DNA from 2 places in the Methylophaga marina genome. Region 2 is predicted to be linked to the other one. Evidence: riboswitches for the same ligand, from Rfam matches in the RefSeq annotation. Region 2 holds a riboswitch; the other holds the start of a gene.
The links. Region 2 has a riboswitch for cobalamin ahead of QUE24_RS13440 (hypothetical protein). Riboswitches for the same ligand answer to the same signal wherever they lie in the genome.
Positions count from the first base shown of each region.

Region 1 (15,588 bases), 870 kb from region 2:
TGACTGAGAATTTCCTGTAATGAGTGATAGTGGTGTAATTCTTCTTGTGTCATCGTCTTATCTTCTCTTGCTAATATCTCCTAATCAGAAAAAAGCCCCACCCTGGGGTGAGGCTTTTATCAGTGCTTTCCAGTGTTAAGACCTACCAGAATGCTTGCGCACGGAATTTAAGTGCAGATGGTTCTTCATCACGGCTAACACCGTCTATTTTCAGGTCAGTAATTTTGTCGTAGTTCAACATCAAACGTGTGTTTTTAGTTGGGTAGTAGTTTAGACCCAGTGTGAACTTATCTGCTTCATCGCCTGAAGTAGCGTTACCTGAGATTTCGTCAATTTCCATGTTTTCGAAACGTGCAGCAATCTGCCATGCGCCATATTTAGACTTTGGTGTGATACCAGAGGTATAACCTTTTTCCATTTCAGTGATTCACCTGTTAGGAAGTAACCAGCTTCAATTGCGTAGCCAGTAGTATCAATGTCACCAGCAGTAGTGTCATTAGTGTAATCTAAGTACTCTGCCATAGCGTGGAATGAACCGAAGATTGCCATAGCATCGATAGTGAATGCATCAGAGCCGTCGTCAGCTGAAGGGGCTACAACTAACTCTAAAGGTTTGGTGTTATCAATGTGGCTTACAACACGTTGATCGTCATCAAAACCATCACCGCCGCCACGAGTTAAATAACCAGCACCGATTTGGATCAATTGATTTTTTGAGGCCATGTAAGGAACAAATGATGCGCGGGCTGCGAAAGTGCTACCGTTATCAGTCGTCTCACCGCCGCTCAGGCCACCATTAGTCAGGCCTGCAGAGAATGTCCAGCGATAATCATCAGCAGCCAGATCAGCAACGACACCACTTTGACGTGCTGGAGACCAGTCAGTATCAGCAAACAAAGGACGATCCATAAAGCTCATATATTTAGAGCTTATTTTGGTGTTCAGACCAAATGGGACATGAGATTGGCCCATTTTCACGCCATAACGAACGCCGTTTGAGAATTTGTTGCCATAGCTGACATAAGCGTCTTTGATTGATGCATCGCCACCTGCGAAGTCAGCTTCAAATTTGTAACCCCAGTCGTAAATTGAACCTGAGAAACCTAGACGAGCACGGCGTAATTCTGTTCCTTGAGCATCATCTGCCAGATCGTCTGCATCAGAGTCAATCGCATCCCACATGACACGACCAATTGGTTGGAAAGACCATGCACCATCACGGCTTTCAACTTTGATTTTGCCATCAGTGGTAATTTTTGGCATATCTGCAGTTGCTTCAGCGACTTGTTTTTTCACTTCAGCTTGAGCAGCTTCAGTTTTTTCTTGATCAGCTGCTGCAGCGTTTTTCAGCATGTTGTAGTCTTCTGCACTGATGGTGCCTTTGTCACGAAGGACTTTTAACAGGTCAGCCATCGCTTCGTTGTTTGCCTGAGCAGGCAACATTGCTGCACCAAACAAGGTACCGGCAATTAATAAAGATGTTGTTTTCAATTTCAAGGGACTATCCTCTAGGTTGGTTTATCAATTCGGTAAGAGCCGAAGTCCCGCACACCTTAGGCTTGTTATGTTTCAGCATGATGAAGAAAACGTTACAGTTTTGTGACATTGATACAAAAGCTGACTTTTGTTGTATTTAAGCGACAATGGCGATCAGGCCTTGAAATAAGGAAAACCGCACCAATATCCATCTATATAACTATGCCTTTGGACGTCCTATGTTTCGAATTTTATTACTGATTTTTTTAATTATCCCCATCGTTGAAATCTATGTGTTGATACAGGTTGGCGATGTGATTGGTGCATTACCGACTATATTTATGGTGGTGGCCACCGCTGTTCTAGGTGCGTTTTTACTTCGTTTACAAGGTTTTCAAACATTACAACGAGCACAAAGCTCCATGGCCAGCGGCCAAATTCCTGCCACAGAGATGCTGGAAGGGGTGTGTTTGGTTATCGCTGGGGCGATGTTATTAACACCCGGATTTGTCACCGATACCTTTGGTTTTTTGTTACTGGTGCCAGCCATTAGGCAGAGTGTGATTAAACAACTAGCCAAGAATAGTCGTATTTTTTACACACAAAAGCGTGGTGATGCTTTTTCACAACAACGTTATCGATCAGATTATCGAGAAGGTGATGTGATTGATGGGGAAGTGGTCGATGACGATGATAAACATCATCTTCGATAAAAATTTTTAAATTTTTTTGCTTAGCCCCCTTGAAAGCAGGTTTTGTAACCCCATTCTATGAGTTCCCTACAATTTAAGTTAGTCATTAATAGACATTTTTTCGGAGGAAATACAGATGAATCTTCGTCCCCTTCATGATCGTGTGATTGTTCGTCGCATGGAAGAAGAAACAATGAGCGCTGGCGGTATCGTTATCCCTGATAACGCCGCAGAAAAACCATCTCGCGGTGAAATTCTTGCTGCAGGTGATGGCAAGGTTACAGATTCAGGCGAAGTTCGCCCTTTGGCGGTAAAAGTGGGTGACAAAGTACTGTTTGGCAAATATGCCGGTACTGAAGTTAAGGTTGACGGTGAAGAACTGTTAGTCATGCGTGAAGATGACATTGTTGCTGTTATCGAAGGCTAATCCCTGGATTCATTTGCTTTATTAAAGAATAAGAGGAATAACTACAATGGCTGCTAAAGAAGTCAAATTTGGTGCAGACGCACGTCAGTTAATGGTTAAAGGTGTGAATACACTGGCTAACGCAGTAAAAGTCACACTGGGACCAAAAGGTCGCAACGTTGTTTTAGATAAAAGCTTCGGTGCACCTACCGTCACGAAAGACGGTGTTTCAGTCGCGAAAGAAATCGAACTGGAAAACAAATACGAAAACATGGGTGCCCAAATGGTAAAAGAAGTGGCTTCGCACACTTCTGATGCTGCAGGTGACGGTACAACTACAGCGACAGTTCTAGCACAAGCTATTCTGCGTGAAGGTATGAAAGCCGTTACTGCTGGTATGAACCCAATGGATCTGAAACGTGGTATCGACAAAGCAGTTCAATCTGCGGTTGAACAACTGCGTACTATGTCATCACCATGTGATGATGATAAAGCGATTGCTCAAGTCGGTACTATTTCAGCTAACTCTGACGCTTCAATCGGTAAAATTATTGCTGAAGCCATGCAAAAAGTCGGTAAAGAAGGCGTTATCACCGTTGAAGACGGTAGCGGCTTTGAAAACGAATTAGACGTCGTTGAAGGTATGCAGTTTGATCGTGGCTACCAGTCTCCATACTTTGTTAACGACCAACAAACTATGACAGCAGAACTGGAAGATCCGTATGTGCTGTTATTCGACAAAAAAATCTCAAACATCCGTGATTTGCTGCCAACTCTAGAAGCTGTCGCGAAATCTAGCCGTCCATTATTGATCGTTTCTGAAGATGTGGAAGGTGAAGCCTTAGCCACACTGGTTGTGAACAATATGCGCGGTATCGTGAAAGTCTGTGCTGTTAAAGCGCCTGGCTTTGGTGACCGTCGTAAAGCGATGTTAGAAGATATCGCTGTGCTGACTGGTGGTACTGTGATTTCTGAAGAAGTCGGTCTGAGCCTGGAAAAAGTGACTTTGGATCACTTAGGTCAAGCGAAGAAAATCACTGTCAGCAAAGAAAATACCACTATCGTTGATGGTGCTGGCCGTGCAGATGAAATCCAAGCACGTGTTGAACAAATTCGCACACAAATCGCTGAATCTTCTTCTGACTACGACAAAGAAAAACTGCAAGAACGTGTTGCTAAATTAGCTGGCGGTGTTGCTGTTATCCGTGTTGGTGCGGCTACCGAGATGGAAATGAAAGAGAAGAAAGCACGTGTTGAAGATGCGTTACACGCGACTCGTGCTGCGGTTGAAGAAGGCGTCGTCGCTGGTGGTGGTGTTGCTCTTGTTCGTGCAGAAAGCTCTCTGGGCGAACTGCGTGGTGACAACCATGATCAAGACATGGGTATCAAAATTGCGCGTCGTGCAATGGAAGAGCCTTTACGTCAAATCGCTACAAACGCGGGTGCTGAAGCATCTGTTATCTTGAATGAAGTTGTTGCAGGTAAAGGTAACTATGGTTACAACGCGGCAACAGGTGAATACGGCGATATGATTGATATGGGTATTCTTGACCCAACTAAAGTCACGCGTACTGCATTACAAAATGCAGGTTCTGTTGCTGGTCTGATGCTGACAACAGAAGCGATGATCGCTGAACTGCCAAAAGAAGATGCACCTGCAATGCCTGATATGGGCGGTATGGGTGGCATGGGCGGCATGATGTAATCATCCCTCAGTCTTTAGTGCTAAAAAAGCCCCGGCCATTTGGTCGGGGCTTTTTTGTTTATACGAGTTCAGATGTGCAGTGTGGGCAACGCGTCGCTTTGATAAGAATGGTTGAGTAGCATCTTGGACATTCTTTATTGGTGGCTTCTGCAGGTGCAGGTTCTGCTTCTTTTTCACGTTGCATTTTATTGACCGAACGAATCAACAGAAAAACAGCAAAGGCGACGATCAAAAAGCTGATGACCGCATTAATAAAGACGCCATAACTAATCACTACAGCACCAGCTTCCTGAGCTGTTGCCAAGGTGGCATATGGACCTGCCACAGTACCTTCTTTTAACGTGACAAATAAGTCTGAAAAGTCGACACCTCCCAGTAATAGACCAATAGGTGGCATAATTACGTCGGCTACCAAACTCTTCACAATGGTGCCAAACGCACCACCGATGATAATCCCCACGGCCATATCTAACACATTGCCGCGCATGGCAAACTCTTTGAATTCCTTCAACATCCTTTATCTTCCTTTTGTTGTTTTCATTGAAATAGAGGGCGAGCATCCTGATTAAACATTGAGTCTCAGTTGGATATTAGCCATCACTATTTGGGCTGTCTATCTTTATTTTGTGCATTATTCTTGTTCGCAATATTGTCTGCGTCATCAAACCGTGGTTGTTACTCGGGTAAGTACGTATAATTCTGATTTTTATGGTCTCTTACCAGAGTTAAAAGGGAATTCTTAACCGAAGCTGTCCCCGCAACTGTATACGTGAAGTTTCTGACAACGATGATGTAAAACCACTGAAATCGATCGATTTCGGGAAGGTGAGTTGGAAATGTTGAAGCGTGAGCCAGGATATCTGCCATGAAAACGTTATTATCCGATGGCCGGGGTGTGCAGTTGGAGCGGGAAACCGTTTAATGGCGAATCATCTTTGAGTTATTAAGCGGTGTCTGATCTTTCCGACGTGGTTTGATAACTCAGTGTTTTTATATATCGATGGATAGCGCTGTGTTTAACCGACTTATTCTTTGTTTCATTCTTTTTCTTTTTTCTTCATCAGTCCTGGCCGAGCAATTATTGCTGATTGTCACACCACGAAATGTACCGGAAGTGGTGTCTGGTGCGCATGAGTTTTTAAAACACCCCTCTCATTCCTCCACGTCAGTGCAAATACGCACGACCGAACAGTGGCAAGACTTAAGCGTAAATCAACAAGCCGCTTTATTAAAACAGTCAGATTTAGTCTTCGCGGGCGGCGTGTTTGGTGAAACAGCCAACCAGCTGATGGAAAATATCAAAAAAGGTCTGCTAAAAAATCTTATCGCATTGCATAGCGATCATCGTCTTATGGGGGCGTCTAGTTTGAACAGTCGTCCCATTTTAAATGGGCCCCCTGACAAATTAATGCAGCATCCAGATCCTGCGTTATCGACAGAACAGTGGATGGCATCGCTATTAGAACAATACCCGGCACAGGAAGCGTGGTTGATTTCACGATTCTTTTGGCTGGGAAGAAATAGTGAAAATATGCAGGGACTGATTAGTCATCTACATCATCTGGTTAAAAATGAAAATACAACTGAGCGTCCTCAATTAGCTGCACAGCTCAGGCTTTATCATCAAGATAAAATCATTCCACCAGATCAGTTTGAGTTTTCTGCAAAATCATCATGGGTGGTGTTAGTGGATTATGAAACTGGGGAACGGCCGGGAGAAAAGGCATTACTGGATGCTGTTTGTAAACAGCTTATTGATGAGTCAACTGGTTGTGTGTCAGTGCTTACTGCGTGGGGTGATGCCAGTTTATCTGCCATCAAGTTATTAGCTGAGAATAAATCACACATCAGTTCAGTGGTGTCTCTGCAAGACTTTGTGATTGGCGGATCGGAACATCGGCAGGCTGTCACCGATGAATTAAAAAAACTGAATGTACCGGTGATAAAAGCGATGCGTTTAAGTGATAGTACCCACGCTGAATGGGAGCTGTCAGAAGCCGGTATCAGTTGGGATTCTGTTCATTATCGTGTCGCTATGCCTGAGTTACAAGGGGTGTCTCAACCAATGGTGGTTGCAACGATGACTCCCGCCGAAGTCGATAAACTCACGGGAGCCAGACTGGCTTTCTCAGAACCTGTAGAGTCACAAGTCACCTTATTGGCCAAGCGCTTAAAACGCTGGCAGCAATTACAAGATAAAGCGAATCAGGATAAAAAGATTGCGATTATCTATTATAACCATCCGCCTGGTCGCCATAATATCGGTGCTGATAATTTAAACGTCGTGGAGTCCTTGTTCGATATTCTGCATTCCCTTAAAAACCAAGGGTACAATACCGGTGAGTTACCGGCGACATCAGACGCATTGCTAGATTTATTGCAGCAACGAGGCGTCAACTTACCTGAAGACCAGGCTGCCTTGGCTGCGATGTCGTCACAAGTCAACACAATGGATAGCAAAAGCTACCAAAGCTGGTTTCAAACATTGCCAGAATCACTACAGCAAGAAATGGTCAATGGCCCGCTGGGTTTATTACATGCCAATCTAAAACAAGCTAAAGCATTGAAAGATCCAACCATTGCGGCACATTTATTCGCTCGGGTGATGGAAGATATCCGCCATGTTGTCGATGGTGCCGACCATGCTGGTCGTGACCGTGTGTTGCAATTACTCAGTCAGCTACAAACCATCTACCAGCAACCTTTAGCAAACATCGACTGGCAACAGGCTGAGCAATTAATTAATGCCATTAGCCAACAATGGATAGAAGGCATAAGAGGCTGGGGCGAAGCGCCGGGGAATGTGATGGTTTATGACGATAAAATCCTGATTCCCGGTCTTGAGTTTGGCAATATTTTTGTTGGTCCACAGCCTCCAAGAGGCTGGGAGCTAAATGAAGAGCTATTACATGCTAATTTATCCTTCCCGCCACCACACCAATATTTGGCGTTTTATCAGTGGCTAAGAAATACCTTTCATGCTGATGCCTTAGTTCATCTGGGCCGCCATTCGACCTACGAGTTTTTACCTCGTCATCGAGTGGGTATGGCCGAGAATGATTACCCTCAGGCGATTTTAGGTGATTTGCCAAGTATCTACCCTTATATCGTTGATGGTGTGGGTGAGGGTATTCAGGCAAAACGCCGTGGCCTCGCGGTGATGGTTGATCACCTCACACCGCCTTTGGCTAGCACTGAGTTATATGATCAATTACTGGAATTACGACAGGTCGTTGAAAGTTATGAAGCTGCACCTGTGAATGCTGGGGCTATGCGCGATCGTGCGATTGAGGAAATGAAACGCTTAGTCGCCAACCTTAATCTGGAAGATGAACTGACAGCGAATATGGCTGGTGAGTTGGAAGTGCGAGGATTGAGTTCATTCGAGCAGGTGGATGACGATTTGTTAGTGCACGAAATCGGCCATTACCTGACCACTCTACAAGAAGATTTTATGCCTCTGGGGCTACATGTTTTTGGTCGAGACTGGTCTGAACAAGCGGTTCAAACCATGCTTACTTCAATGAATAATGGCAAACAAGCTACGGAGAGCTGGGATCCACTTCTACGCGGCTCACCTGCTGCAGAAATGTCGGCATTATTGGCTGCTTTAGATGGTCAATTTGTTGAGCCGGGTAAAGGTAATGATCCGATTCGCACACCATCAGCATTACCGACTGGACGTAATTTCTATGCCTTAGATGATAGCTTAATTCCATCACGTTTAGGCTACAAAGTCGGTATCGCATTAGCCGAAAAAGCCCGTGCAGAAACTCCCGCAAATAACGCTCAGGATAGTGATGCCTTAGTGTTATGGGCATCCGATGTGGTGCGTGATGAAGGTGCAATGATCGCTTTTGCTTACGATATGTTAGGGGTGAAACCGACCTGGAGTCGTCGTGGAATTTTTAGTGGATTAGAACGTTTGGATCTTTCTTCATCAGCCTCGCCTCATCCCCGAATCCGCCGAGATATGTTGCTGACGACCTCTGGTTTATTTCGTGATTTGTATGGTTCGCAGATAGTTTGGTTGGAACAAGCGGTATTGATGGCACTGGATGCCTCTTCTGGTTTGATTCGTCGTGACTATCCGGCGTTGACCTTATCATTGGATGCGGCTTTAGAGCGTTTACAGGTTAGTGAAAATCCTGGTTTTGAATCCTTAGAGCAGAACCAGGTTGCTGCCCGCTGGGTAGACGATGCCAGTGCGGCATTACGTGCGGGTGTGTCAGAAAACCAAGCCGGCCTGACGGCAAGTTACCGTATTTTTGGTACCCCACCGGGTGCTTATGGTGCTGGCGTGAATCGTCTGGTTGAGCGCTCTGGTGCCTGGGAAAACCGTGAAGAAGTCGCGCAAACCTATATTCATCGTATGGGGCATGCCTATGGTGCAGAACTGGACGGTCAGGCGCAGCAGGCCTTATTCCAACAGAGGCTGCAACATGTCGGTCAGACTTATCTCGGACGAGCCAGTAATCTGTATGGAGTTATGGATAACAATGATGCCTTTGATTATCTGGGCGGCTTAAGCCTCGCTATTGAAACCACACGTGGACAGGCACCAGAGAGTTATATTCTGGCGCACAGTGATACCACGGATTTACGCGTTGATTCTTTGCAGACCGTATTGTTAGGTGAACTGCGTGGTCGTTATCTGAATCCGCAATGGCTTAAACCGCTGATGAAGGAGGGGTATGCCGGTGCTCGCACCATGGGTAGTGAGTTTTTAGAATATCTATGGGGCTGGCAAGTGACCAATCCCGGCATTGTGAAAAGCTGGGTATGGGATGAAGTTAAACGGGTGTATGTGGATGATGGACTAGACTTGGGCTTAGATGACTTTCTTGAGCAAGATCATAACGTCCATGTGAAAAGTAATATGCTGGCGATTATGCTGATTGCAGCCTATAAAGGTTTTTGGCAAGCCGATGAGGCTACGCTGGAACAACTGGCACAGCAGTTCACCGATTTAGTTTCTGCAAATGGGCTACCGGGAAGTGGCCATACCTCACCATCCCACCCCATGTATGTATGGTTGAATGATTACCTGGATGAGTCTCATCAACAGCAATTAGCTGAGGTATTAAATGCGGCAAGAATGCCAGAAACTGAAATGACTGATGCACCAAGTCATATTGCCGAAATAACCGAGCAAAAAGCGACTCAGCCTGAGCAAGAGACGAATTCATCTGAAGAGCAACAGAAAGAGCAAGCGCAGCAACAACGCTTCTGGCTCTATGTGGTATTAGGTCTCGTGGTCTTATTAGTGATAGCTGGCATGGCAAAAGGCATGCGAGCCCCAACTGCCAAGTTCAAGGAGTAAGTTATGTTGAGTTCACAATCCATCGGTGTGATGCATCACTTAGTCGGATTTTTATTAGAACCGGTGATATGGGCGCTAATGTTATTTGCCGCCTTGAGCATTATTGATATTGGTATTGCGCTGGCTGAACGCTTTTCTGGTTTGAAGAAGTGGCAGCAGTCAGCAGGTCAGGTTGAGGCTTTTGAAACGTTAGCATTTAAACGAATTGAGCGGAGTGACTTTTTAGCCAGAATTGCGCCTATGCTCGGGTTGATGGGCACACTGATACCGCTTGGGCCGGGCTTATCTGCACTTGGTAATGGGGATCTCAGCATCTTAACCACGGCGATGAGTGTGGCCTTTGATACCACGGTTCTGGGCCTCTTTGTTGGCATTATCGGTTTTGTTTTAGGGCGATTAAGACGTCGTTGGTATGACGAGATTCTAACGACTATGGAGCAGGCTAATGGCTAGACGCTGGCGACATAATCGATTTGATGGCAATGATGATGAGCCATTAGGCCCCATGGCCAATTTATTAGACTTAATGTTGGTGTTTGCCTGCGGTCTGATTGCGGCATTAATTTCAATGAGTAGTCAGCTCCAGGAGCATTTTCAGGCCGAGGCAAAACAAGCGGATCATGCCCTGACGGAACTTCAATCGATGAAAGAATTACCGCAGCTACCTGAAGGTATGCAAGGTGGCGCGGAGGGTTATGAATCTGTCGGTCAGGTTTACCGTGATCCAAAAACCGGCAAGCTCATCATGATTGGGCAATGAGTTTACTCATACGTTAATTCTGGTTCAGGCATGATAGCCGGAGTGCTGTCCATATAGGTCAGATAGCTCGACCAGATCTCATGCGTTCTGGCTTCGGTCAGGTCTATCTGACAACTCAGCGTCATAGCAACACGAATAGTCCCGCCCATCCAAAGGGTGTAAATACTGTCACAGTGGGATGTTTTATAGGCTTCCCAGGCCGATTGTCCTGCTTCTATCGCAGTTACCACTTTGGTTTCATCGCTGTAGCGTTGTTTAGCTGCTGCCAAGTATTGCTGCATGATGTCCTTTTTGTCTTGCAACTCTTCGTTGAGACAAGCGTTAATTTCAAGCGTAGTAAAAGCAGACGCGCAATCACTCTCTGCGATAACGGGAAAACTCAACAATAAGCTCAACAGGGCAAGCATACGTTTTAGCATCATGGTTTCTTACTCCTAACTTAGTGCGAACCTGGATTATCACCTAAGGCGAATGATTAAGCGAAGACTGATAGCGGTTTGTTCTCCTTACTAGCGTGCATATCTCTTGATTATTTTATTGACTAGCTAGAATGGTTTACGCATTTGGTATTAATCAAGCTTAATGTAAAGTAATGCTTTTCCATCGTTATCCGGAGTGTTTATGTCCTCAGCATTTGTATTGCCAGAGCCATGGCAAAATGCCTTAAAGACTTATCCCGAACTGCTGAAAGTGGCACCTGATGTCTTATCAGCCAGTGATTACGTCAATCAGTGGGGGCAAAGACAGGAATCGATGCTGGCGCAGTTGCTTGAATCAGGTCAATTGCAGAAAAAACTGTCATTGGATGAGATTCGTCAGCAGCTGAAATCCATGCTCGAAGGCATCACTAGCGAGGAACAATTACATCAGAAATTACGTCATTTTCGTCAATGGATGATGGTACGTATTATCTGGCGGGATTTAGCTAATTGGTCTGATTTAGCCGAAACCATGGCTGATCTGTCCGCCATGGCCGATGTCTGTATTCAGCAGACCTTAAGCCTTCTCTATGACTGGCAGGTCGAGATAAATGGCATCCCACGTGACGATAATGGTCGTGAGCAGAAGATGATCGTTTTAGGCATGGGGAAACTGGGTGCAGGCGAATTAAACCTGTCATCGGATATTGATCTTATCTTCACCTACCCAGAGGAAGGGGAAACCGAAGGGGGCAGGAAGCCGTTAAGCAATAGCGAGTTCTTCGTTAGGCTTGGACGCAAATTGATTCAGGCCCTGGATAACCAGACCGTTGATGGTTTTGTGTTTCGGGTCGATATGCGCTTACGTCCCTTTGGTGAGAGTGGCGCTTTGGTCTCCAGCTTTGATGCAATGGAAGAGTATTACCAGACCCAGGGAAGAGAGTGGGAACGCTACGCGATGATTAAAGCGCGTGCTATTACCGGCAATGAAGCGGATAAAAAAGCGTTGTCAGATATGCTGCGCCCATTTGTATATCGACGTTATCTCGATTACGGCATGTTTGATTCATTGCGTGAAATGAAATCCATGATTGCCGGGCAGATGCACCACAGAGGGATGGATGACAATATCAAGCTGGGCACCGGCGGTATCCGAGAAATCGAGTTTATAGGTCAGGTTTTTCAGTTGATCTATGGTGGACGTGATCGCCCCATGCAGCAGAGATCCATTCTAACGATTCTTGACCTGTTGGCTGATAGAAACCTGTTATCAGTCTATGCGGTCAATCAGTTAAAACAAGCCTATGCGTTTCTTCGTAGAACAGAGCACCGCATTCAAGCATGGGCCGATCAGCAGACCCATATTTTGCCAAGCGATGAGGCTTCAAGATTAAGATTGGCACTTAGTATGGGCTTCGAAGACTGGTCCTCGTTTTATGCCACTCTTAGAGACTACAGGCAGCAAGTACAGGAGCATTTTGATCAATTGCTGACGGCGCCTCAAGCCAGTGATGAAGGTGCTGGGATAAAAATTTCTTTCCTTAATGCTCAACCGGAAGAGAAATTAACCTTTATTCAACAATGTGGGTATGACAATCCTGAACAGATACTCGCGGTTGTTGATAAATTACTCGATCTGCATATTTGTCGTAACTTGAGCCAGACAGGCCAGCAACGGCTCGAGAAGCTATTACCGTTGTTATTACAAGCCACTGGAAATGTCGATAATGCTGATGATTGTCTACCCCGCTTAATGCCTCTGATGGAGTCCATCATGCGGCGAAGTGCTTATATGGCGCTGCTGGTAGAAAATCCGATGGCCTTGTCACAACTGGTCAAGCTCTGTTCTGCTAGTCCATTAATAAGTACACAGCTAGCGAAATACCCCGTGCTATTAGATGAGCTCCTCGATCCTCGTTCCCTTTATGAAGTACCTGAGAGAGAAGAGTTAAAAAAACAGCTGTTACAGTTTTTATCTTCTGTAGATGCTGATGATTTAGAGCAATTAATGAATCGTTTGCGAGAGTTCCGACAAATTGCCACGCTTCATGTAGCGGCAGCCGATGTCACTGAGGTACTGCCGTTAATGCGAGTGGGGGATCAATTAACGGAATTGGCGGAAATACTACTTGAACAGGTATGGCGAATAGCCTGGGAACATTTAGTGGTCAAGCATGGGTATCCACCCATTACAGATAATAACGACCCTAAGCAGTGCGGTTTGACTATTCTGGCTTACGGTAAGTTAGGTGGGCTTGAATTAGGTTATGGCTCGGATCTGGATCTGGTCTTCATCTTTGATGATGCACAGGAAGGCATGACGGATGGCGAGCGTCCCGTAGATGTGATGGTATTTTATACTCGCCTTGCTCAACGCATGATTCATCTGTTGAATACAGTCACTCCCGGTGGTTTGCTTTATGAAGTCGATATGCGTTTGCGGCCTAGTGGCGCATCGGGTTTATTGGTTAGTCCATTTTCTGGTTTTGTTGATTATCAACAAAAAGAAGCATGGACATGGGAACATCAAGCCTTGGTACGCGCAAGAAATGTGATGGGGGATGCCGAACTTGCGCAAAAGGTCTTCGACACGCGTCAACAGGTGTTGGCTAAGCCACGTGATCAAGAGACGCTGGCTGAGCAAGTCAGAGACATGCGTTCAAAAATGCGTCAACAGTTAGACAAGAGTGATAGCCAACTATTTGATCTAAAACAGGGTAAAGGTGGTATCACTGATATTGAATTTATGGTGCAATATGCAGTGTTGGCATGGTCAACGGACTTGCCTGAATTACTCATTTACACCGATAATATTAGGATTTTGGAAGCGCTGGTGGCTTCCGGAAAGCTCGAACCCGCTGAAGGGGATATGTTGGCCGACGCATATCGTTACTATCGAAATGAAGCCAACCACTGCGTATTGCAGGATAAACCCACATTAATGTCGGTGTCTCAGTTACAAGACTTCCCGCAGCAGGTTGTGCAGATTTGGCAGCGCTGGTTAGGTGACATCGCCTAGAATCAGACTCAGATTAATCAATGAACTTGGAATAAAGCATATGGCAGTAGCAACAATGGCAGATCGTGATGGCGTTATCTGGCTCGACGGTGAATTAGTACCGTGGCGTGAGGCCAAAGTCCACGTCCTGACACATACTCTTCATTACGGCATGGGCGTATTTGAAGGGGTGCGTGCTTATAAATCTGAACAAGGTACGGCTATCTTCCGTTTGCAGGAACATACCGATCGTCTTTTCCGTAGCGCCAAAATTTTAGGTATGGGCATGCCGTTTGATAAAGAGACGATCAACGAGGCTCAACGTATTGTGGTTCGTGAAAATAATCTGGACTCTGCTTATATTAGACCGATGTGTTTTTATGGTTCGGAAGGCATGGGTATCCGTGCAGATAACCTGAACACACATGTTATGGTCGCAGCATGGCATTGGGGTGCTTACCTCGGTGAAGAAAACATGACAAAAGGTATTCGTATCAGAACGTCATCGTTCACACGTCACCACGTCAATATCACCATGTGTAAAGCCAAGGCCAACGGTAACTACATGAATTCCATGATGGCGTTGCAAGAAGCGGTCAGTTGCGGTTACGACGAAGCGCTGCTATTAGATGCGCAGGGCTTTGTGTGTGAAGGTAGTGGTGAAAATTTCTTCATGGTGCGTGATGGTGTGTTGTACACCCCTGAATTGACCTCAGCGTTAGAAGGTATCACCCGTGAAACAGTGATGACACTGGCACGCGATATCGGTCTGAAAGTCGTTGAGAAGCGCATTACTCGCGATGAAGTGTATATCGCTGATGAAGCCTTTTTCACTGGTACAGCGGCTGAAGTGACACCAATCAGAGAACTGGATAATCGTCCAATCGGTGAAGGCACGCGCGGTCCTATCACTGAAAAACTTCAGGCAATGTATTTTGACCAGGTTTATGGTCGTAGCGATGTGTATAAAAACTGGAATACATTAGTTCGATAATTTAGGACTATTCGCCTGAGCAGTGACGTTCAGGCTGGCAACAAAAGAGGTAAATAAGTACATGGCAGGTCATAGTAAGTGGGCAAATATTCAGCATAGAAAAGGTGCACAGGATGCCAAGCGCGGCAAACTGTTTACTAAGCTGATCCGTGAAATCACCGTCGCCGCTAAAATGGGTGGCAGTGATCCCGCAGCAAACCCACGCTTACGTGCTGCGATAGATAAAGCACTGGGCGCGAACATGACAAAAGATGTCATCGAGCGTGCAACCAAACGTGGTGCTGGTGAACTGGAAGGGGTTAATTACGAAGAAATTCGTTATGAAGGTTATGGTCCGAATGGCACAGCCATTATGGTCGATTGCATGACCGATAATCGTAATCGTACGGTTGCAGCGGTGCGTAATGTTTTCACCAAGCGTGGTGGCAATATGGGCACTGATGGTTGTGTGGCTTTCCTGTTTAACAAGAAAGGCATTATCTCACTGGCCAGTGGCACTGATGAAGATAGTGTGATGGAAGTGGCACTTGAAGCGGGTGCTGAAGACATTGTGACTAATGATGATGGTTCTATCGATGTGTTCACGACGCCAGAAGATTATGCGGCAGTAAGAGATGCCTTAGATGCGGCTGAATTACCAGTGGAATCAGCGCAAGTAACCATGCACCCAGACACTACTGTTAGTTTAGATGTGGATGATGCTCAAAAAGCCATCAATATGATCGAAGCATTTGAAGACTTGGATGATGTGCAAGAAGTCTATTCAAACGCTGATTTTTCCGATGAGGTCATGGCTCAGCTGAATAGCTGATGTC
Region 1 covers NZ_AP027741.1:1,770,967-1,786,554, forward strand. Annotated here, with positions in the region: gene QUE24_RS09080 (GGDEF domain-containing protein) at 1-53, opposite strand, end outside; gene QUE24_RS09085 (porin) at 143-361, opposite strand; gene QUE24_RS09090 (OprO/OprP family phosphate-selective porin) at 271-1,497, opposite strand; gene QUE24_RS09095 (FxsA family protein) at 1,716-2,189, shown strand; gene groES (co-chaperone GroES) at 2,305-2,595, shown strand; gene groL (chaperonin GroEL) at 2,642-4,279, shown strand; gene mscL (large conductance mechanosensitive channel protein MscL) at 4,338-4,793, opposite strand; cobalamin riboswitch at 4,972-5,161, shown strand; gene QUE24_RS09115 (cobaltochelatase subunit CobN) at 5,292-9,602, shown strand; gene QUE24_RS09120 (MotA/TolQ/ExbB proton channel family protein) at 9,606-10,055, shown strand; gene QUE24_RS09125 (DUF2149 domain-containing protein) at 10,048-10,362, shown strand; gene QUE24_RS09130 (lysozyme inhibitor LprI family protein) at 10,365-10,784, opposite strand; gene glnE (bifunctional [glutamate--ammonia ligase]-adenylyl-L-tyrosine phosphorylase/[glutamate--ammonia-ligase] adenylyltransferase) at 10,984-13,800, shown strand; gene QUE24_RS09140 (branched-chain amino acid transaminase) at 13,841-14,773, shown strand; gene QUE24_RS09145 (YebC/PmpR family DNA-binding transcriptional regulator) at 14,835-15,584, shown strand.
Region 1: another riboswitch for cobalamin. It lies ahead of QUE24_RS09115 (cobaltochelatase subunit CobN); the one in region 2 lies ahead of QUE24_RS13440 (hypothetical protein).

Region 2 (15,588 bases):
TTCTGCTTCAGATTGAGGTTCATCTATTACTGGTAGGTCATCACTCTCAACCGGCTCAACATTCAATTCGTTTTCAGTCAGCTCGTTCTCAAGCTCTGAATTCAGTTCTTCTGTTGATGTGGATTCTTCAGCAATGCTTCCAGCTTCTGCTTCAGGCTCTGATAAATCTGATACTTCTGTTTCATTGTCTTCACTGAATTCTGGCAACTCGACTTCAGATACAGGTTCATCGATTGTAGGTATATCGTCTCTATCTATAGAATCAACATTAAGCTGCTCTTCAGTAAACGTTGGCTCAGTTTCTGAAATCAGTTCTTCTGTTGTGATGGGTTCTTCAGCAATATTGTCAACTTCTGTTTCGGTCTCTGTTAAGTCAGATACTTCTGGTTCATTATCTTCAGCGAGCTCTGGGGTTTCAGCTTCTGCTTCAAGTTGAGGTTCATCAATTGCTGGAGCTTCATCATTATCTATGGACTCAAGACTCAGCTCGTCTTCAGAAAGCTCTGGCTCAGAATTCTGTTCTTCTGTTGTGATGGGTTCTTCAGCAATATTGTCAATTTCTGTATCAGTTGAAGCCTCCGATGATTCTGGCTCTACATCAGGCAAATTACTTTCACCAGTGCCTTTGGACTCATCAGTCGTAACAGCTTCAGGCTCATTACCATCTACGTCGATATAACTACTAATATCATCGACTGATTCAGTCGGTATAACTGCTTCGTTTTCAACGTCAAGAGCTTGAGTCACATCAACAGATTGCTGATCATCTTGAGCCTCACTGCTGTCAATTTCATCAGTTATGGTTTCATCTAGTGTCAGCTCAGACTCATTATCATCAAGCGATTGTTCTAATGCAGGACTGTTTTCTTCAGATTGAATTTGCTGCTCACCGGAATCTAGCTGTTCATCCGTAGTATCAGCCTGCTCGATATCAGCCAAAAACTCATCGACTGATAAGTTATCAATAGTTGCCTGCTCTGGCTCTGGCTCTGGCTCTGGCTCTGGCTCTGGCTCTGGCTCTGGCTCTGGCTCTGGCTCTGGCTCTGGCTCTGCAATAGTATCTTGTTGTGCTAATAGGGCATCAATATCTTCGTTGTCGATTTCAGTATCTGAATCTGTCTCAACTGATGTTTGCTGCTTCTCTTCGGTGTCTTGCAGTGATGACAAAATATCATCCACAGCCCCCGGAATTTCAACCTCATCTGTGACTTCGGTAAAGCGTTGAAGCTCTTCATCGGTGAGTTCTTTCTGTTGGAGCGAATCAGCTTCATCAGCAATACCATTGATTTCAACGACATCAACCGGCTCGTTGCTACTCTCTGTCTCTGTAGTCTCGTTTGTATTATCTGGGTCAGAAACACTTGCGTTTTCATCTTCCAGTGAAAAATCGTCCCCGTCTAATAACGCATCCAGTTCTTCATTAGATAAGATGGGCTCATCTTCTGGAGAAGAGTCGTTGTTAGCAGGTATTTCAGCATCAGGGGTGTCAGTATCAGCTGCGTCTTCAGGCTCGGTTGGCTCACTGACATCTGTCTCAGGTGAGAGTGATGGAACCTCGGCCTGATCATCGAATACCTGATTTATCTCATCGCCATCACCAAAGGTTTGCTCTTCCTGAGGTTCAGGTACCTCGTCAATTTCTGCTGGCGTTTCCTCTTCGGTCACAGTCTCATCAATCTCAACATCCTCTTTCTCAGTTGGAAGCACAGCTGCCGCAGCCATTGAAGCCCCTGTCAGTTGTTGATACTGACTCAGTAAACGTTCCATCGTTTGTGCCGCGTGATCAATCTGTTGCTGTAAATCATCTGCGGATGGTGCTGTTTCTTCAGATTGTTGAGACTTAGCGTGTGAACCAACTGGCTCGATGTTCAATGCCACGTCAACGGCTTGCTCAACCAGGCCAGGAATAGCTAAAAACGCTTTATCATCCTGTTCTATATAGGTTTTGATAAGACTTTTTTGTATGCGACGTTCACGCTCAAGAAAGTCGTTTACTTCCGCTTTGAGCGCTTCATCACTTAGGGCGTATTTTTCATGTAAAACCTGACTGAGATTTTGCTCTCTCGATATCTGGTCCCGCTTAATTTTTTTACGGCGTTGGTCCCGGCATTATGAACTTTCCGCCTTTTTTTCCGATTACTTATTAATAAAATGCCAGCAATAACAGCAAAAATCAGAGCCAGTTCATACGCCAGAAACTCGAGCATTGGATCGGTTAGATTTATCAAAGCATATCTCCCACCGCTGCGGTTGCTGCATTCTGTCTTCGCCACCAGATAACGCCAGCTATCAGTAGAGCTAAGATAATGGCATTACCTATCAGAAGTTTTGTGTTATCAGATATTGAGATACCTGCTTCTTCATTATCCTCGCTTAGCATCAAGTCATCATCCAAGGGCATAATATCGACGTCAGCTGCATCTTCACCTGTAATCGGTTCCAGAATGGGAGCAAGTTCTTCATCAAATAATTCAGCAGCTGGTTCAAGCGCTAATTCATCTTTCAACGTGATAGGCTCAGCTTGTAAAAAAACCGGACGTCCTTCAGGCGTTTCACCGCGTAACTGAAGCGATAATTCGTAATCGGCATCTTTCGTGAGTTCAGTTAATGTCAGCTGCCAATTGTTCGTATCCGTTTTCTGCATCTCGTATGGCCACTCGCTACCATTTTCTTCTCTTAATAATGCTTTTATCGACAAAGAATCTGGTTTTATTAGGGTTGGTTCGACCTGAACCTGTATACGATGACTTCGACTATCACCAGGTAGACGTTCGGAATCAACATAGTAAGGCGCTGCTATCACATTGATACTTTGGCGTCTCTGACGTTCAAACGTCGCACTTTTCAAGGTGACAATCACATCTTGACGTCCAGCGGTGAACTCCTCCCCCAATTTGGCATTAAACTGACTTTTTTGTGGGTCCAATGTCATCGACAACTGCTTTTCTTCCAGCTCAGAATTTTGTTTGAGTGAGCCGTCAACCAACTCCAGAAAATCGTTTCGTGTAATGGGTTTTCCGTGATCAGTTAATGTTGCGTGAAAATCGAACTTTTCTCCTTTCAGCACATTATTAGGTAAATCACTGGTTTCCAGTTTCATATCCGTGACAACCATTACCCTGTTATCCGGATCAAGCTGAGCATCAATTCGCCACTCGCCCGTCGCCGGGTTTTCAATGGTAATCAGATCAAAACTATCTTCATGTAACCAACGCAATTTATCTGATTGATCCAACTCGGTGAGGGTTCTACCGTCGGGTGTTTTAAGTTGTGTTTCTGCTGATCCTGCTTTTCGAAAAGCCAGCACTGTCATTTCATTGACACTGCTATCGATTTTGAACTGATTATCAGCGAGAGGAACAGTGTCTGGCTGGGTGGCTTTTTCGAACATATGAAGGAAAATACGTTGCAAATCATCAGCCGTATTGGCTTGTTGATACCAGCCATCCGTTTCCATTGAGATAGCTTTCAGCAGTTCATGATCGGCATTATCTGACAGGGCAATTGTGTGAACGGCGAGATTCGCCGCTTTTAGTCTAGGCACAATCGCATTGAGGATGCGCTGGCGAGAGGCTTCGCTGGCTTTTTGTCCTGGTTGTAAATCAACAAAACCATCAGACAATAAAATCAAGCTTTGACGTTGTTTAGGATCGTTTTTTATGCCTGTTTTTGTGGCTTTTTCTAAGGCTAGCTCGATATTAGTATAGAGACCAAGGGAGTGAATTTTTGAGGATTTTTCAATCGCTTTCTGTCGCCAGTCATCATCAACTTTTTGCCATGGCACCAGCATATTGACCATCTTAGCAAAGGTCCAAACCCCTGAGTTTGCGTCATCTGGCATGAGCCCCACTAACATTCTCAGCGCAGGTGCTCGCAGGTTTTTGGGATCATTCTTTTTCATGCTGCCCGAGACATCTATCACAACACGAACATCACTACTGGGTGTTTCAGCCGCTTGTGCAAGCTTTGTTGGCATAGTCACCAACAAAGCTAATGGCAATGCGATCTTTAAGAAATCTAACATAGCAATCTACCTTGTTCATTATGCTGTCAGCTTCTGTCTTTACGCTTTTTAAAGACATTTTTTTGACAGCCACTCCAATCTAGGCAGAGCTATGCAGATTTTATGCCGTTATTTAATAGCAGCAAAGCCGCGGGCTAAATCCGCTTTAATATCATCCACACTTTCAAGGCCGATAGAGAGGCGTAACATTCCATCGGTGATACCGGCTGCAGCGCGCGCTTCTTCAGTGAGACGTCCATGTGTTGTTGTTGCAGGATGCGTGATGGTCGTTTTGCTATCACCTAAGTTCGCGGTGATAGACAGCCACTCCAAAGCGTTAATGAGAGACCATGCATCCTTCTTACCGCCTTTGATTTCAAAAGCAATAATGCCACCAAATGCTGACTGCTGTTTCTTAGCTAATTCGTGCTGTGGATGCGATGGTAAGCCTGAGTAAAACACATGGCTTACTAAAGGTTGCGACTCCAGCCAGCTTGCTACCTCAAGTGCTGACGCAGAATGGGCTTTCATTCTGAGATCCAAGGTTTCCAGACCTTTGAGGAAGGTCCAGGCATTAAATGGACTCATCGTCGGTCCTGCTGTACGCAAGAAACCATATACATCTTCACCCACACGCTTAGCATCGCCAACCACCGCACCACCAATACAACGGCCCTGGCCATCGATGTATTTTGTGGCTGAATGCACAACGATATCAGCGCCAAACTCCAACGGTCGCTGTAATGCCGGCGTGCAGAAACAGTTATCGACAACCAATAAACAATCATTGGCCTTGGCAAGCTCAGAGAGTGCTTCTAAGTCTGCAATTTCATTCATGGGGTTGGAAGGCGTTTCCAAAAACAGCATTTTTGTTTCTGGCGTAATAGCGGCTTTCCAGTCATCTAAATCAATCAGCTTCACATAGCTGGTGCTGACACCAAACTTGGATAAATATTTATCAAACAACACGCGTGTAGTGCCGAAAATACTCATCGACGAAACGATATGATCACCGGCTGATAATAAGGCCATCATTGTCGATAAAATCGCCGACATGCCAGATGAAGTAGCGACACAGGACTCACCACCTTCCAAAGCAGCTAAACGCTGTTCAAATGTGCGAACGGTGGGATTAGTAAAACGAGAATAGATATTACCCGGCTCATCACCACCAAATCGTGCTGCAGCTTGCTCTGCACTTTCGAAGACAAAGCTGGACGTTGGGAATATAGGTTCAGACTGTTCAGATTCCGCTGTTCTTTTGTGACCAACACGGACGGCTTTGGTGGCAAAGCCTTTATTGTCATATTTATCTGTCATGGGAGTTCAACATAAAAAAGATGTGACAATTCTATATTTTTAGCAGGCTACTGACCAGATGAATCCTGAGTTTCAGACAAAAAAATACCCGAAACTTGTTCGGGTATTTTTTGTGGAACCATTATGCTTTATGGTTGATAACTCACTGACAACATCACAGTGCGACCTAAGCTGTAATATTCTTCGACTGTTTGATAGTCCTTGTTTAACATATTCTGGCCCGTTAACCTAACAGTCCAGTCCGGATCGACTTTATAAGCAACACGCAAATCCAATAGTCCATAGCCGCCTAGACGTTGGGTATTGTTTCTATCATTAAACGTTGCTCCTCTGAGTTTCCAGCTTGCTCCAGCTGACCATGCATTCCAGTCTTTATCTATGTGAAGGTTGGCAAGACGTCTAGCCGTTCTGACAAGCTGTCGTCCTGAATCACCATCTTCTGGTTGAATGAATGAAATATCACCTGAAATATCCCAAGAAGCAATAGACGTTGAAGCCTCAAACTCTATACCTTTAATTTTAGCCTTATTGACATTTGATGGCGTAAAGTTTCCAGAGCTGTTTCTTGACCAAGCAATAAGGTCGCGTATTTCATTTTTGTATGCATTAACAGCCCATTGTCCCCACTCAGGCGTTCCAGTAATACCAACTGTGTATGATTTTGATTTTTCTGGTAACAAGTTAGGGTTTGGAGCTGTCGGCCAGTACAAGTCATTAAAAGAAGGAGTTCTAAAACCAGTACCTGCCGATGCAGAAAGACGCAACTTTTCTGTTAGCCAATAACCATAATCTGCTGTACCGGTGCTTCTATGCCCGAATGCCTCATTATCATCATGTCTGGCACTCAATAACCAATCATGTTTACCCTCGCTGGCTTGCCAACTAGCAAAAACAGCTTTATTAGAACGAGATGTTTCTGTGTAAGCTAAGTTACTATCAATTTTATCGTGATCGTAATCAAAGCCTATATTCACTTTCTGTTGAGGGTTTATATGAAGTGTATTCACCCAACTAATGGTTCTGAGCAAGGTATTAAAATGATCTGTATCCTCACTACGAGAGTGTTCTTGTGACTTATCTCGAGATTCAGATAGCTGAACTGAAACCTCCCACAAGTCTGACACAAATATATTTGTATTTACCCCCATGACTTGTTGGCTTATTTTGCTATAAATAGGATCATTACCGTCATATTCATTGATGCCATCGACTCTGAGTAAATGAGCACCAATGCTCCAGTTATCAGACAATTGATGATTCACATTAAATGAAACACTTTTATTGCGGTAACCATCGTGATCTGGATTTTCATCATCTTGTGCATCAATACCATTGGTTGAAAGGTAGCTATAGCCCAAGTTGTAATGTGTTGAAGCATTACCACCACTGATTCCAGCACTTGCCTTTTGTGTATTTTTTGTTCCTGTGGCTAATGTCAGATAGGGTGTGGCTTTTTCATTCTTACCTTTACGAGTGAAAATCTGAATAACACCGCCTATAGCTTCAGAGCCATAAATGCCAGATCGTGAACCACGCACAATCTCAATGCGTTCAATCTGTTCAACAGGAAAGTCCTGCAAAGCAGCAGCGCCAGAGGTTGCAGAGCGCCATTTAACACCATCAACTAAAATTAGAATCTGTTTTGTGTCACTGCCTCTGATAGAGATACCACTCGTTTTTCCGTAACCACCTCGTTGAATCATATCAATACCAGGAAATCTGGAAAGTAACGTAGGCAGATCGTTAATTTGAAGTTTTTCTATTTCGTTACGTGTAATAACAGTAGAAGGCGCCAACGCATTTTCCGTAGGCATACGATTCGCTGTGACGGTAATGGAATTAAGCTCATCACTGGCGATGGCAGGTAAAGAAAGTAAAGAAGAAATCAGCGTAAATGCTGAAAGGCGCGTGCAAGCACGCAAAGGCAACGCCTTTGAAAACAAGGTCATAATTGTCTCCTGAGGATACGCTCACCCGCGATCCAAGGTTAAAAGGGTCACAACACTATGGTGTTGTTATGAAACCTCAGGCCGGTCTCCGGACTTACGTTGTGGCTATGCCTGACACATCGCCTTCCCACGAGATTCGCAGTGGCTTAATGATGTGCTTTTCAACGCTTACCGTTGCGGGGGCAGTGTTGGATTTGTCACCAACTTCCCGTTTAACTCTGCCTAAACAGAGCACCTGAAGAGCCGCGCATAGTAATGGCTGCGCATCCATACGTCAAACCTACGCCATCCTCGTATATTAAAGTTGAGAGTTTATTCTTCACGTCAAATTGACAATATATCGTATTAATCCTTATTCTATCGCGAGTTTCAGGTGTTGCAATCGCGAGTAAACGGGAAGTCGGTGCATCAATAGATAATGCCGACACTGCCCCCGCAACGGTAAGTGAGATCAGATAAACCTAATGCCACTGTACAGTGCTGTATGGGAAGGTGTTTATCAGGCTACACTCACGAGTCCGGAGACCGGCCTGAAAATACAACGTGCCTCTTGGCAAATTCAAACCTATTGTGTGCGGGTGGGCACACTGGAGAATCACATCATGACCTTATCTCGTTCTCAGCAACTAATTATTGCTGGTCTCTTAGCGCTTTTAATGTTTATGACCCGAGGTCATCATTTTGCTTCTGTCGATGCATTACCCAGTGCATCATGGACTATCTTTTTCTTAGCAGGTCTTTACCTCAGTTCAGCAGCCTGGTTTCCCGTGTTTTTAGCGATGGCGGCTGGTCTCGATATCGCCAGTGTGTTGTTGGGTGGTGGTCAATTGAGCACTAGTTTCTGTATGTCTCCTGCTTACGGTTTTCTCATTCCTGCTTATGGCAGCTTATGGATGGCTGGACGCTGGTATGCATCGAAATACCAATTTAATGCTGCCACCTTATTGCCTCTTGTTGGCAGTGTATTAGTAGCCGCCACTGCAGCCACATTATTTAGTGGTGGTGGTTTTTACTTCTTCTCTGGTCGTTATCCTGATCCAACATTCACTGAATACACACAACGCTTTATTCAATACTTCCCTAAAAACCTGGCGGTGATGAGTTTTTATCTGGTGGTGGCCATGATTTGCCATGTGTCTATGTACTTCACCAAAACCACACATCAAGCTGATCAAAAGTAGTTAATAAATGCAGTCGCAGTCATGCGCTGCTGTAGTCATTGCTGCACCCGCATCTGGTCAGGGTAAAACGACGGTTACGGCTGTACTAGCAAGACATTACAGGCAGCAAAACAAACACGTTCGAGTCTTCAAAGTGGGTCCAGATTTTCTGGACCCCATGGTTTTAGAGCTGGCGTCAGGTCACCCTGTTTATCAACTTGATCTTTGGATGGTTGGCAAACAACATAGTCAGCAACTACTCGCTGAAGCCGCTGAGCAGGCCGATATTATCCTGATTGAAGGTGTGATGGGACTGTTTGATGGCGAACCATCCACCGCCGATCTGGCAGCGGCTTTTGGTATCCCTATTCTCGCCGTTATTGATGCTAGTGCCATGGCACAAACCTTCGCGGCGATTGCCGTTGGTTTGGATCAGTATCGGCAAGATACTCAGGTGGCGGCAGTTATCGCCAATAAAGTCGGCAGTGAGCGTCATGCCGAGATGCTCAAAAATGCCCTGCCTACAACACTTCCCTGCCTTGCTACCTTATACCGACAAACTGAACATGCCTTACCCAGTCGATATTTAGGCTTACAACAAGCCTGTGAAATTAAAGATTTAGAACAACGTTTAAGCCATACGCTTGAGGCTTTTGATTTTGATGACTCGGTGTCTTTGCCAAACATCGATTTTCCGTTCATTGATACTCCGCAACTTCCAGCGTTACTAAAGGGTTTAAAGATTGGCATCGCCAAAGATGCCGCTTTCTCTTTTCTCTATCAGGCAAACCTGGATTGTCTGAAGGCTTTAGGTGCTGAGCTTGTTTTTTTCTCTCCACTCAATGATACCGAGCTACCTGATATCGATAGTCTCTATTTACCCGGTGGATATCCGGAGTTACATTTGGCCGCATTAAGTGCCAATACACAGATGCAACAAGCTATTCAGCAACATTACGAGGCAAATAAACCTATCCTCGCGGAATGTGGTGGCGTGTTATACCTTTGCGAGACGCTGACAGACAAGACAGATGTTACCGCCACAATGTGTGGTATTTTGCCAGCTAAGGCGAAACTCCAGGCCAGATTAACCGCGCTTGGTTTGCAGGAAGTGACCGTTGAGAATCAAGCGATTAGAGGTCACACTTATCATCATTCTTCACTCAGCACAGAATTAGAATCTGAAATAAGCGGACAGTGTCCTAATGGCAAATCAGTCAGTGAAGCTGTTTATCAACAAGAGCGTCTGACCGCCAGCTATATCCATTTTTACTTTTACTCTAACCCTCATCTTATTGCAGCGTGGTTATCACCATGAGTGATTCCCCTCATCAATTTTCAAGAGCAGAACAAGAAGCGGTTTACAGGGCAATAGCCGAGCGCCGGGATATGCGTCACTTTCGACCTGATCCTGTTGCACCGAAACAGCTAAAACGTTTATTAATGGCCGCACACCAAGCCCCAAGCGTTGGTCTGATGCAACCCTGGCGAATTATTCGAATTACTGATTCCATTATTCGTGAAAAGATAAAAGCCCTGGTCGAAAAAGAACGCATAGAAACGGCCAAAGCCATGAACGAACGTGAAGATGAGTTTATGCGTTTAAAAGTCGAGGGCATGGATAATTGTGCTGAAATCCTGGTTGTCGCCTTATGCGATAAACGTGAAGAACATATCTTTGGCAGGAGAACCATGCCGAATATGGATTTGGCCTCCGTTTCCTGTGCCATTCAGAACATGTGGCTGGCCGCCAGAGTCGAAGGTCTGGGTATGGGCTGGGTATCTATTTTTGAACCAGAAGCATTGGCAGACTTACTCAAGCTGCCTTCAGGTGCCTCCCCTGTCGCCATTCTGTGCCTGGGTCATGTTAATGAGTTTTATCCAGAGCCGATGCTACAAATGGAAAACTGGCGCCAGGGCATTGAACTTGACTCTGTTTTATATGAAAACCACTGGGATAAACCGGCCAGTTTATGACCTTACTGTTTATTATTCTTGCTTTATTGCTTGATTGGTTACTCGGTGAACCAACACGTCGTCACCCGCTTGTGGGTTTTGGTCAACTCACCAAACACATTGAAAACAGACTGTACAACGCTAATGACGGCATTAAAAAGCAGTTTATTAAAGGACTGCTAGGCTGGTTAGTGCTGGTCGCCCCTCTTGCTTTTATCGCCTATTGTATCAGTGACATTCCATCACTTAACCTGATATTCAGCGTTATCGTACTCTACCTCTGTATTGGTCATCGTAGCTTATACGATCATGTGGCACCGATTATCACTTCATTAAAACAAGGCGATATTGAACAAGCAAAAACCTTAACCAGTTACATCGTCAGCCGTGACAGAGAAACATTACATATTCCTAAAGCCAGTATCGAATCGGTATTAGAAAATGGCGCCGATGCCATTTTTTCAGCCTTATTCTGGTTTATTGTGGCGGGCCTTCCCGGTGTCGTTATTTACCGACTGAGTAATACCTTAGATGCTATGTGGGGATATAAAACTGACCGTTATCTCTATTTCGGTCGTGCTGCCGCCCGTATTGACGACCTAATGAATTATATTCCGGCACGATTAACAGCGCTCAGTTATGCACTGGTAGGCAATGTCCGCTCTGGACTACATTGCTGGAGACAGCAAGCTAAACAATGGGATAGTCCCAATGCTGGCCCGGTGATGGCGGCAGGTGCCGGGGCGCTGGAAATAGAGCTGGGTGGCCAGGCACGTTATCACGGTATTTGGCACGATCGTCCAACGCTTGGCTTAAATCGCGAAGCCAATGCAGATGATATTCCTCGGGCCTTACATCTAGTCACGGATAGTCTGTTGTTGTGGATAGCCGTCATCACTATCATTACAGGTATCAGCTATGCTTGAACACGGCGGTAAACTCAATCAGTACATTAAAAAATATGGTATCGCCCACCAGCATTGGCTGGATTTATCAACGGGGATCAATCCCAATGGCTGGCCCATTCCGACATTACCCGAATCTGTCTGGACCCGTTTACCAGAGCAAGATGATGATTTACTCAACTCGGCAGCAGAGTATTACGGTAATCCATCTTTAGTCGCCCTTCTCGGCAGTCAGGCGGCTATACAGTTTTTACCACAGTTACGTGGGCCATGCAGAGTAAAAGTGATAGCCCCTTGTTATGCAGAGCATGCTTATAATTGGCACAAAGCAGGTCATGATGTTCAAGCAATTGCTCATGAAGAGATTGATTCCGTGATTGCTCATACGGATGTGTTGATTATTATCAACCCAACCAATCCAAGCGGCAGGCGATATAGTAAAGAACAGCTATTAACCTGGCATCAGCAATTACAACAAGGTGATGGCTGGCTAATCATCGATGAAGCTTTTATTGATACAACACCCGAGAAAAGTCTTTGTAAGCTACCAGCCATGCCCGGACTACTTATTCTGAGATCGATAGGCAAATTCTTTGGTCTGGCAGGTTGTCGCGTTGGATTTTTAATCGCCGAACAATCAATTCTCGATAAAGTCGATGAGCATCTTGGTCCCTGGCCCATTGCTACTGCATCACGTTTTATCACCACAAAGGCACTCAAGGATACTGACTGGCAGCAGCGTACCATTCAACAACTGCAAAACCAGTCTCAACGTTTAGCTCAGTTGCTTAGTACTTATAATCTCAGTCCCACAGGCAGCACTGATTTATTTCAATGGGTGATACATCCTGCCGCCAGCGAGATTCATCAACATCTGGCAAAACAAGCCGTACTGACCCGCTTATTTAGCTCCCCTGTCAGTTTACGCTTTGGGTTGCCCGCCAATGAGCAACAATGGCAACACCTAGAAAAGGCTCTGCAATCTCTGCAGGAAGTGTTATGAAACACAAAACATTTATGATTCAGGGCACCACATCTGATGCTGGCAAAAGCACGTTGGTCACGGCCTTATGTCGCTGGTTTGTGCAGCAGAATTATCGTGTTGCACCGTTCAAACCACAAAATATGGCACTCAATAGTGCGGTGACTGCTGAAGGAGGAGAGATTGGCCGGGCTCAGGCAGTGCAAGCACAAGCCTGTCATCTGGCGCCGCATATTGATATGAACCCGGTATTACTCAAACCTAATAGTGATTCCGGTGCTCAAGTCATTATCCATGGCAAAGCCGTCGCTAATATGGAAGCGCGCTTTTACCATGATTATAAGCCTGTGGCGATGCAAGCTGTTCTGGACTCACATCACCGACTTGAATCCAATTATGATCTGGTGGTGGTTGAAGGTGCAGGTTCGCCGGCAGAGATCAATTTACGTGATCGAGACATTGCCAATATGGGCTTTGCTGAAGCGGTTGATTGTCCGGTCATTTTGATTGCTGATATTGATCGTGGCGGTGTGTTTGCCCATTTGGTTGGCACATTATCGTGTTTATCTGAGTCAGAACAAGCACGTATTAAAGGCTTTATTATTAATCGCTTTCGCGGAGATATTAGCTTATTAGAACCAGGTCTGGACTGGCTGGAACAAAAAACGGGTAAACCGGTGTTAGGCGTGTTGCCCTATTTGCATGGTCTGCATTTAGAAGCTGAAGATGCCGTCAATACGCAGCAAATCACGTCTTCGAAAAAACAGCTTAATATTATTGTTCCCGTGTTACCACGTATCAGTAATCACACGGATTTCGACCTACTCAGATTGCATCCTCAAGTCAATTTACAGTTTATTGGCCCTGATGAAACCATTCCCGCAGCCGATCTGATTATTTTGCCTGGCAGCAAACATGTCAGAGCAGATTTGGACTGGCTGATAACTCAGGGCTGGTCTGAAGCGATTCAGAAACACTGTCGTTATGGTGGCAAAGTGTTGGGTATCTGTGGTGGTTTTCAAATGTTGGGCAGACTAATTCATGACCCGGATGGCATTGAAAGTCAGCCAGGTAGCAGTGATGGTCTTGGTCTATTGGATATGGAAACAACATTGGCTGGCCATAAAACATTACGACAAAATCAGGGGCAATTACTTATCAATAATGCGCCTGTCACTATTTCAGGTTATGAGATACATGCGGGTATCAGCACAGGAAACGCATTGAAATCGCCTCTTGTACACCTGTCACATGGTCCAGATGGTGCCATCAGTGATGACAAACAGATTATCGGCACCTATCTGCATGGTTTATTTGAACAAGATGAAGCAGCAAAAGCGTTATTGAGTTGGGCAGGTCTTGATAATGTTGAATCTGTTGATTATTGGCAACTTCGTGAAAATGACATCAATAAACTGGCAGAAATGGTAGCTACACATATTGATACGGATAAGTTGATGCAGATACTTGAGGACGCATGATGACAACGACGTTAATCCTTGGTGGCACAAAATCAGGTAAAAGCCGCTTAGCGGAACAATGGGCAGCTACCACAAGTGAATCCGTCACCTATATTGCTACAGCGCAGGCGCAGGATGATGAAATGGCAAAACGGATCAAACAGCACCAGCAGCAAAGACCAGACAACTGGCCAACCATTGAACAGCCACTGTATCTTGCGGATGCCATAAAAAAAGCCACAACTGACGTCGTGCTTGTAGATTGTTTAACGCTTTGGCTGACCAATCTTTTATTAGCTGAAGACGTTCTGCTAACAGAACAGATATCCGCTTTTTTGGATACGCTGCAAACCTCTGATAAACACATCATTATGGTCAGTAATGAAACAAATATGGGCGTGATGCCTCTGGGGGACTTAACGCGTCGTTATTGTGATGAGGCCGGTGTTTTACATCAACGTATCGCCAAAATCAGCGATAACGTCATCTTAACCGTGGCAGGTTTACCTCATCTTTTAAAAGGACAACTGCATGAACAACTTCGCTGAATGGCTCAAACAACCTATTAAGGCGGTAGATAAGACGCATGAACAAAAAGCGTTAGCACGTCAGCAGCAGTTGACTAAACCGCCAGGTTCCCTCGGTCAGCTGGAAAACTTAGCCGTCAAAATAGCGAGTTTACAAGCCAGTGAAATCCCTGACCTGACGCATGTGCACATCACTGTTTATGCTGCAGACCATGGCGTGATGGCTGAAGGTGTTTCAGCCTTCCCTCAGTCTGTCACCGCCGCGATGGTCAGAAACTTTGCCAATGGCGGTGCCGCTATCAGTGTATTAGCTCAGGAATTGATGGCAAAGCTCGATGTGATCAATGTTGGTACTGTGGAAGCATTAGAAGAAATTCTAGGTGTACTAGATAAACGTATCGATGCGGGTACCGCTAATTTTTGCCAGAGCTCGGCTATGACTGAGCAGCAATGCCAGCAGGCACTATTAATTGGCCGTGATAATGTATTCAGTGATATTGAAAATACGCAACTGTACATTGCCGGTGAAATGGGTATTGGTAATACCACTGCTGCCACAGCTTTAGCCTCTGTTTTACTAGCATGTGACCCTACAGATTTAGTCGGTCCCGGCACAGGACTGGATCAACAAGGTGTTCAACACAAATTAAACGTTATTCGGCGAGCACTTGAGCAACATACCACGCAGCTCGACAAGGATGCGTTAACCGTATTGCAAACCTTGGGAGGTTTCGAAATCGCTGCAATGGCCGGTGCCTATCTGACGTGTGCCAAACAAGGTATCCCGGTGCTGATAGATGGTTTTATCAGTACAGTGGCAGCATTAATCGCAGAGAAAATACAAGCGAGCTGCAAAGATTGGTTTATATACAGTCATCAAAGCGCTGAGCCAGGCCATCAAGTTGTTTTAGGGGCCTTAAACGCTGAACCATTACTCAAACTGGATATGCGCCTAGGTGAAGGCAGTGGTGCAGCGGTGGCGGTTCCCCTTCTTCGCCAAGCCTGTCTGTTACACAATGGTATGGCCACATTCGAACAAGCCAACATCAGTAAAGGAGACAAATAATGTGGTTATCGTTTCAAATAGCCCTACAATTTCTCACTATTATTCCTGTCAGTTATGCGAATGCAACTGAACAACAGCTTGGACGCTCTTTAGTTTTTTATCCGCTAGTTGGCTTGATTATCGGTTTCATTTTATCTGGTGTCGTATCTGTTTTACCCGGTTCCTATAGTTTACTCAGCGCCGCTTTATTACTGACCGTCTGGGTATTGTTGACGGGCGGTTTACATATAGATGGTCTTGCTGACTCAGCTGATGCCTGG
Region 2 covers NZ_AP027741.1:2,640,604-2,656,191, reverse strand. Annotated here, with positions in the region: gene QUE24_RS13460 (hypothetical protein) at 1-1,878, opposite strand, end outside; gene QUE24_RS13455 (vWA domain-containing protein) at 2,225-4,024, opposite strand; gene QUE24_RS13450 (O-succinylhomoserine sulfhydrylase) at 4,133-5,323, opposite strand; gene QUE24_RS13445 (TonB-dependent receptor domain-containing protein) at 5,452-7,272, opposite strand; cobalamin riboswitch at 7,335-7,526, opposite strand; cobalamin riboswitch at 7,627-7,820, shown strand; gene QUE24_RS13440 (hypothetical protein) at 7,875-8,453, shown strand; gene QUE24_RS13435 (cobyrinic acid a,c-diamide synthase CobB) at 8,461-9,750, shown strand; gene bluB (5,6-dimethylbenzimidazole synthase) at 9,747-10,409, shown strand; gene cbiB (adenosylcobinamide-phosphate synthase CbiB) at 10,406-11,314, shown strand; gene cobD (threonine-phosphate decarboxylase CobD) at 11,307-12,296, shown strand; gene QUE24_RS13415 (cobyric acid synthase) at 12,293-13,756, shown strand; gene cobU (bifunctional adenosylcobinamide kinase/adenosylcobinamide-phosphate guanylyltransferase) at 13,753-14,283, shown strand; gene cobT (nicotinate-nucleotide--dimethylbenzimidazole phosphoribosyltransferase) at 14,267-15,328, shown strand; gene QUE24_RS13400 (adenosylcobinamide-GDP ribazoletransferase) at 15,328-15,588, shown strand, end outside.